2 regions of the Bordetella sp. genome follow, and region 1 is predicted to be linked to the other one. Evidence: predicted binding sites of a transcription regulator. Region 1 holds the regulator's gene; the other holds the start of a gene.

Evidence for each region. The regulator sigma-54, encoded in region 1, starts transcription at its own class of promoters, with help from an activator protein. The targets are predictions, from matches to a motif close to TGGCANGNAANCTGCTTT.
Region 2: the regulator sigma-54 is predicted to act here: its motif matches at 1,202-1,219, upstream of ACO1P8_RS00360 (P-II family nitrogen regulator).

The regions. Positions count from the first base shown of each region.
Region 1 covers NZ_JBMQQZ010000091.1:51,056-54,379, forward strand. The annotation lists gene ACO1P8_RS20025 (phospholipase D-like domain-containing protein) at 1-298, shown strand, start outside; gene ACO1P8_RS20030 (hypothetical protein) at 362-730, opposite strand; gene ACO1P8_RS20035 (hypothetical protein) at 896-1,228, shown strand; gene ACO1P8_RS20040 (RNA polymerase factor sigma-54) at 1,293-2,771, opposite strand; gene ACO1P8_RS20045 (PRC-barrel domain-containing protein) at 3,056-3,324, shown strand, end outside.
Region 2 covers NZ_JBMQQZ010000002.1:60,153-63,476, forward strand. The annotation lists gene ACO1P8_RS00350 (LysR substrate-binding domain-containing protein) at 1-556, shown strand, start outside; gene ACO1P8_RS00355 (accessory factor UbiK family protein) at 575-859, opposite strand; gene ACO1P8_RS00360 (P-II family nitrogen regulator) at 1,259-1,597, shown strand; gene amt (ammonium transporter) at 1,631-2,869, shown strand; partial or broken gene ACO1P8_RS00370 (hypothetical protein) at 3,162-3,324, shown strand, end outside.

The DNA.
Region 1 (3,324 bases):
GCTGGAAGCAGGTGTGAAGATCTACGAGCGTCGCGACGCGTTTCTGCACGCGAAGACCGCGGTGATCGACGGAGTATGGTCCACCGTAGGCTCGAGCAATATGGACTGGCGTAGTTTCGCGCTGAACTATGAGTTGAACGCCGTCGTGATCGGACCGCGCTTCGCCCGGCAAATGGAAACCTTGTTTGACGAGGATGTAGCTCGGGGCCAGCGAATCGATGCCCAATACTGGTCGGACCGGGGCATCAAGGAAAGACTCATGGAGTCCTTTGGTCGGATGTTCGAGCGCTGGCTCTGATACGGCCCGTCTCCCGGGACCGGGAACAGCCGGCGCGTGCCGGCCGGTTCGCAATCAGAGGGGCTACTTTCCGTAGCGCGTTTTGGCATCGGCCATGCAGGCATCCTTGGCGTTGCCGGACAGGGTGTCGCATTTCGCCTTCGCGACGTCATATGCCGCTTCGCGCTTTTCCTTGGTTGCATCGTGTCGCGCTTCGGCCTGTTCCTTGGCTTGCTTCGCGTCGGCCTTGGCGCTATCGCGCGTGGCCTTGGCTTCTTTTTGGCAAACGTCTTTTTCGTCGCCCTTCATGCCATCGCATTTCTTCTGGTCGGCGCGATACTGCGCATCGATTTCCTTGTTGGTCATCGGCGCCTGGGTCTGAGCATGCGCGGTGAAAGTCACCGCCGGGATACTCAATGCGATGGCACTCAGAGAAAGTTTGATGATGCTCATGACGCTACTCCTCGTTGTCGTCTACAGGCCGATTGACCTGGCCCTCGACGGGCTGGTTCTTCGAGCAAGCTGCGTACCCGAGCGCAATATTCCCCAACCATGCGTCGATAGGCATAGCCCTTGCTGTGTGCGTAGTCCCAACTCGTCACACGAAAGGAGATCGGAATGAAGTTCAGTCGTCTCACCTCCATGTTGATTCTCGCCGCGGCTTGCGGGTCCGGTGCCGCGTTGGCGCAGCAGAATGCACCTACCACGCCTTCCACCACGCCGAACGACTCTACCGCCACGCCGCCAAGGAATGACAAGGTACCGCCGGGCACGCCTGCGCCCGCGCCGTATGCGAGCCATCCTGCCGGCACCGCGCCGGTTACGCGGGATAGTTCCGGCAGCGACCTGCGAAAGGAAAAGGAACCGCGCATGCCCTCGGATATGAAGAACACCAACGTCTCGCCAACGAAGGGCGGCGGCGCGCCTTATACGGATACGGGCAAGCGGTAAGGACCTTCGCCGCGCGGAATGACGAAGGGGCGCCGCGGCGCCCCTTTTCGATATGCCTTCGCGGTCAGTACTGCCGGCGCATGTCGGCGGGCGGGTACTTCAGCTGTCCACGGTACTTCGATACGGTGCGACGCGCCACCACCACGCCTTGCTGGCCGAGCAGTTGCGCAAGGTCGACATCGGATAGGGGCGTGGATGCATCTTCGCCGTCAATCATTTCCTTGATCAACGCCCGCACGGCGGCGGCCGAGCAGCTTCCCCCCGTGTCCGTATAAAGTTCGCGGGAGAAGAAGTGCTTGAATTCGAAAATGCCGCGTGGCGTGGCCATGTATTTATTGCTCGTCGCGCGGGATACGGTGGACTCGTGGATTTCCAATTCATCGGCGATCTCGCGCAGCATCAACGGACGCAGGGCGATCTCTCCGTACTCGAAGAACGTTTGCTGGCGCAGAACGATCGCTTCCGCCACGCGCTGTATGGTGCTGTAGCGTTGTTCGACGTTGCGGATCAGCCAGCGTGCTTCCTGCAGCTCTTGTGCCATCGGCGAACGGTCGCTATAGCGTGCATTGCGGAACAGATCGGCGTAGGCCCGATGCAGGCGTGCGCGGGGCATCGCCGCACGGTTGGGTGTGACGATCCATTGGTTGTTGAACTTCTGTACGACGACATCGGGCACCACATAGCTGGAATCGGCTTGTGAATAACGCAGTCCGGGGCGAGGGTCCAGGCGTCGTATCAGCGAGCACGCTTCGCGCATCGCGTCGTCGCTGCATTGGCACGCGCGGACCAGGCCGGAAAAATCGTGCTTGCCCAGGCGTTCCAGTTCGTGTTCGACGATGTGGATTGCCAGATCGCGCGCGGGCGTTGTCTCGTCCATCGCGACGAGTTGCAGCTTCAGGCATTCCGCGAGGTTGCGTGCCCCCAGGCCGGGCGTGTCGAGCTGCTGAACCAACTTAAGGGCGACCTCCCATTCCTCGGGCTCGGGTGGGGGATCGAATACCCCGTCCCCGGCGAGTTCGGTCAGGTCGGTTCGCAGATAGCCTTCTTCGTCCAGCCCCTCGATGATGTACTCGGCCATCAGGCGATCGCGTGGCGCCAGTCGGTAGCTGCACAGTTCGCTGCATAGCCGGTCGCGCAGGTCTTCGGTGCTGCGGGCCCACTGGCCGACGTCGCTGTCGCCATCGCCCGAAGCGCGGGCCGCGGGGTAATCGCCGGAATACTCCGATTGAATGTCCGGCAGCTCGGGTAGCTCGACCACGACTTCCGGCGGAGCTTCCGTCAGAGCGGGATTCTGCATATCGGACGCGCCGGCCAAATTTTCGTGGAGCGCCGTATCCGTGGCCGGCGTGCTCGCCACGCCGGAGTCGGCCGGTGCGTTATCGTCCTCGCCTTCCTCGAGGAACGGGTTTGTCGCAAGTGCTTGCTCGATTTCGCGGGTAAATTCCAGCGCGGACATCTGCAGCAGTTTTACCGACTGCTGGAGCCGCGGCGTCAGGCTGGTCTGCTGACGCGCCCTGAGTTCGTACGTGGCTTGATGTGCCAATTGCTGTCTCCGTCTGACTGCAGGGATGAAAACGCCCATCCCATTCAAGACAAACATAAGCAAGGTGCATGCCAATTTTCAGTCGACCCCGTGCGACCTGACGGACCCCTGGCAAGCCCGCGTATTTATTGGCTTTTCAAGGCACGCCGCATGCTGGCGTAGGGATAGGTGGATCGCTGGATGCCGCCAAGCCCCCGACTTTGCCGGACGGATTTACCAGCTCATGTAATAACTGCCAGACGCCTCCAGGATCGCGGCGGCGGCGTCATTCCCAGGAGGTCGATATGGAGCATGGCCGAGATACCGTCGAACCCGGGCACATTGCCGCCGCCGGCTCGCCGGCCGAGACGCGGATCGTCGGGTCGGCAAAGAAATCCGGCGCCGGCCCCGGGCCGGAAGTCATGGCGGCGGCCACGCTGGAGGGGAACGACGTCCTGAACCTGTCCGGCGAAAAGTTGGGCGTTTTGCAGGACATCATGATCGACGTCGGCAGCGGCCGCATCGCTTATGCCGTGCTGGCACGAGGCGGTGTCATGGGGATCGGCGACAAGCT
Region 2 (3,324 bases), on a different contig from region 1:
GGCATTAGGCCGACCGCGGCGGCAGAAACCGTGCTGCACCACGCCGCGGCGGCACTCGCGGAACTGCAACACATGGGCACGGCGCTGGGCCGTTTCGCCTCGGGGCTGCAAGGCGCGGCTGCCCACGCTGAGTTTCGCCGACGTCCTGGACGAGCGCCTGATCGAGCTGCACGCGGAAAGCGCCTATAACACCAAACTGGCGCAACAGGCCGCGCTGATCGGCAGGGATATTCGCATGAAGATACGCGTCAATAGCTTCGATGCATTGTGCCGCATGGTGCACGCCGGATTGGGGATTTCCTTCGTGCTGAAGCAGCTGGCCGATATGTATCAGGACATTCTGAACATCGTCGCGGTGCCCCTGTCGGACGCATGGGCCAACAAGCGCATCCTGATTGCCTATCGATCCGAACACACCCTGTCGGCGTCCGGGCGCACGCTGCTGGAATTCCTCACGCGGCAATTCCTGACGCGCCTGGCCGAAACCCATGCGGGATCGCCGTCCGAAGCAGGGGAACCGGCGAATACCGCGCCGCGCGCCCCGCGGGCTTGCTGAAAGCCGTAGGCGCCAGCCCTACTCCTGGATGGAGGAGGACGTCTTCTTTCCCTGCTCGGCTTCGAGCGCATTGATGCGCGCTTCCAACGCGCTTACCTGGGCGGCCAGCTGGTCGGCCCGGGCCACGGTGCGGGCGAGCAGCTCCGCCTGCACATCGAATTCTTCACGGGTCACCAGGTCCAGCCGCGAAAATCCCTGGGCCATCATGGCGCGCACATTGCGTTCCAGGTCGGCCGCGGGGCTGCGGGCGATCAGGTCCGAAATGTTTTTCTGCAGGTCTTCCATCCATTGCGTGGCATTCATGGCTTCCTCACACCGAATCCGTCGATAAGCGTCAGTGTAGAGCGTCGGGCGTCGGGGCGCGAATGTCGGGCGGAAGCGTATCCGCCCGGAACCCCTATGGGCGCCCGGTCGCAGAGTGTTACCTGTGTGAGCAATGCCGCCCGGAACACCGCCTTCGGCCGGTGATGCCGCAGCAATTTGCTACATAACCCCCCCCGCAGCGAGGCTAGCCCGCGCTTGCACGCACCCCGAAATGCACCACGAACGAGCACGCCTCCATACGGTGCGCACCAATTCGGTGCCTCTGGGCGGCATGCGCGCACGCGCCGTCGGCAAAACACCGTCTGCCCAGGCCTAAAAAAGTGGCACCGAATTTGCTTTACACGCAGGGCCAACGTGCAACCAAGAGAGGAACCAGCCATGAAACTCATCATCGCCATCATCAAGCCCTTCAAGCTCGACGAGGTGCGTGTGGCTTTGTCCGGAATCGGTGTCCAGGGACTGACGGTAACGGAAGTCAAGGGCTTCGGCCGGCAGAAAGGCCACACCGAACTCTATCGCGGCGCTGAATATGCCGTGGACTTCCTGCCCAAGCTGCGCGTCGAAGCCGCCGTGCCGGACAGCCTGGTCGAACAAGCCATCGAAACCATCGAACAAGCCGCGCGTACCGGAAAAATCGGCGACGGCAAGATCTTTGTCGCCGCGCTCGAACAGGTTATTCGTATCCGTACGGGCGAAGCCGGCGAAGCAGCACTGTAAACACCAATAAGGACGCTACTGGAGCCATAACAAATGGATAAAGCAGATATCTCGTGGATGCTGGTCTCGACACTGCTGGTGTTGATGATGGCAGTGCCCGGCCTCGCCCTGTTCTACGGCGGACTGGTACGCAGCAAGAATGTATTGTCGGTCCTGATGCAGGTGATGGGGACTTTCGTCGTTGGCCTGGTGTTGTGGTTCGTCTACGGCTATTCGCTTGCCTTCACCGAAGGCAACGCCTACTTTGGTGGCTTCTCCCGCGTCTTTTTCTCGGGCATGTTCTCCCCCGCCGACGGCAAGTACGCCATGACGGGATCGCTGACCGAAATCCTGTTCGCGTCCTTCCAGGCGACGTTCGCCGGCATTACCTGCGCCCTGATCGTCGGTAGCTTCGCCGAGCGCGCGCGCTTTTCCGCGGTGCTGCTGTTCACCGTTATCTGGTTTACCTTCGCCTACGTGCCCATCGCGCACATGGTGTGGTTCGCTTCGCCCACCGTGCCCGGCCTGATGAACGCCAAGGGCGCCCTGGACTTCGCGGGCGGCACCGTGGTGCACATCAACGCCGGTATCGCCGGCCTGGTCGGCGCCTATGTCATCGGCAAACGCGTGGGCTACGGACGCGAGTCCATGCAGCCGCACAACCTTCCCATGGTGATGATCGGCGCTTCGCTGCTGTGGACCGGCTGGTTCGGCTTCAATGCGGGTTCCGCGCTGATGTCCAACGAGCAGGCCACGCTGGCCTTCTTCAACACGATGATCGCCACCGCCGCCGCCGTGCTGGCATGGCTGTTCACGGAATGGGCGCTGAAGGGCAAGCCTTCCATGCTGGGTGCGGCCTCCGGCGCCGTCGCCGGCCTGGTGGCGATTACACCCGCCGCGGGACTGGTCGGCATGGTCGGCGCCTTCATCATCGGCATCGCGGGCGGCGTCATCTGCGTGTGGGGCGTCAACGGCCTCAAGCGCCTGCTCAAGGCCGACGATGCGCTGGACGTGTTCGGCGTGCACGGCGTGGGAGGTATCACCGGCGCGCTGCTGACCGGCGTGTTCAATGCGCAGGTGCTGGGCGGCCCCGGCCTGAAGACGGCCGGCGAGATCGGCGGCCAGCTGTGGGTGCAGTTCGAAGGCGTCGTACTGACGCTGGTGTGGTCCGGCGTCGTCGCCTGGATCGCCTATAAGATCGCCGACATGGTGTGCGGCCTGCGTGTGCCGGAAGACGTCGAACGCGAGGGCCTGGACACGACCTGCCACGGCGAATCCGCTTATCACAGCTGATCGCATGAATCGCCTCGTATAAGGCAATCCCGAAGTGAAAAGGGCGCTCCCGGCGGAGCGCCCTTTTCTTTTGGCCGGCGCCGCAACGGACAAGCTCGTTCAGGCCCGTCCAAAAAAGTACGCAGTCGCGGTCGCGATCGCGCCCGATCTGCGTATCCGTTCATCGCGGCATTTCTGCCGATGGATGTGACTGCGGCCAATCTGACTTCAAACCACAACCGGTTGCGCTACCTCGAGCGTGGTTTTACATTGCAACCATCATGGACAGCACGAGGGACGCCTGCGGGCGGCCAGTGCATACCAGGACTACGTGCTAACGGAAAAAGGACGCGGCCTGTTCACGCTGCTGGTCGCCCTGCGTCAATGGGGCGACGCGTATTTCTTCGAACCGGACGAAGCGCACGCCGTTCTCGTCGACAAGGCGACGGGTGGCCCAGTCCAGACGCTGGAGCTTC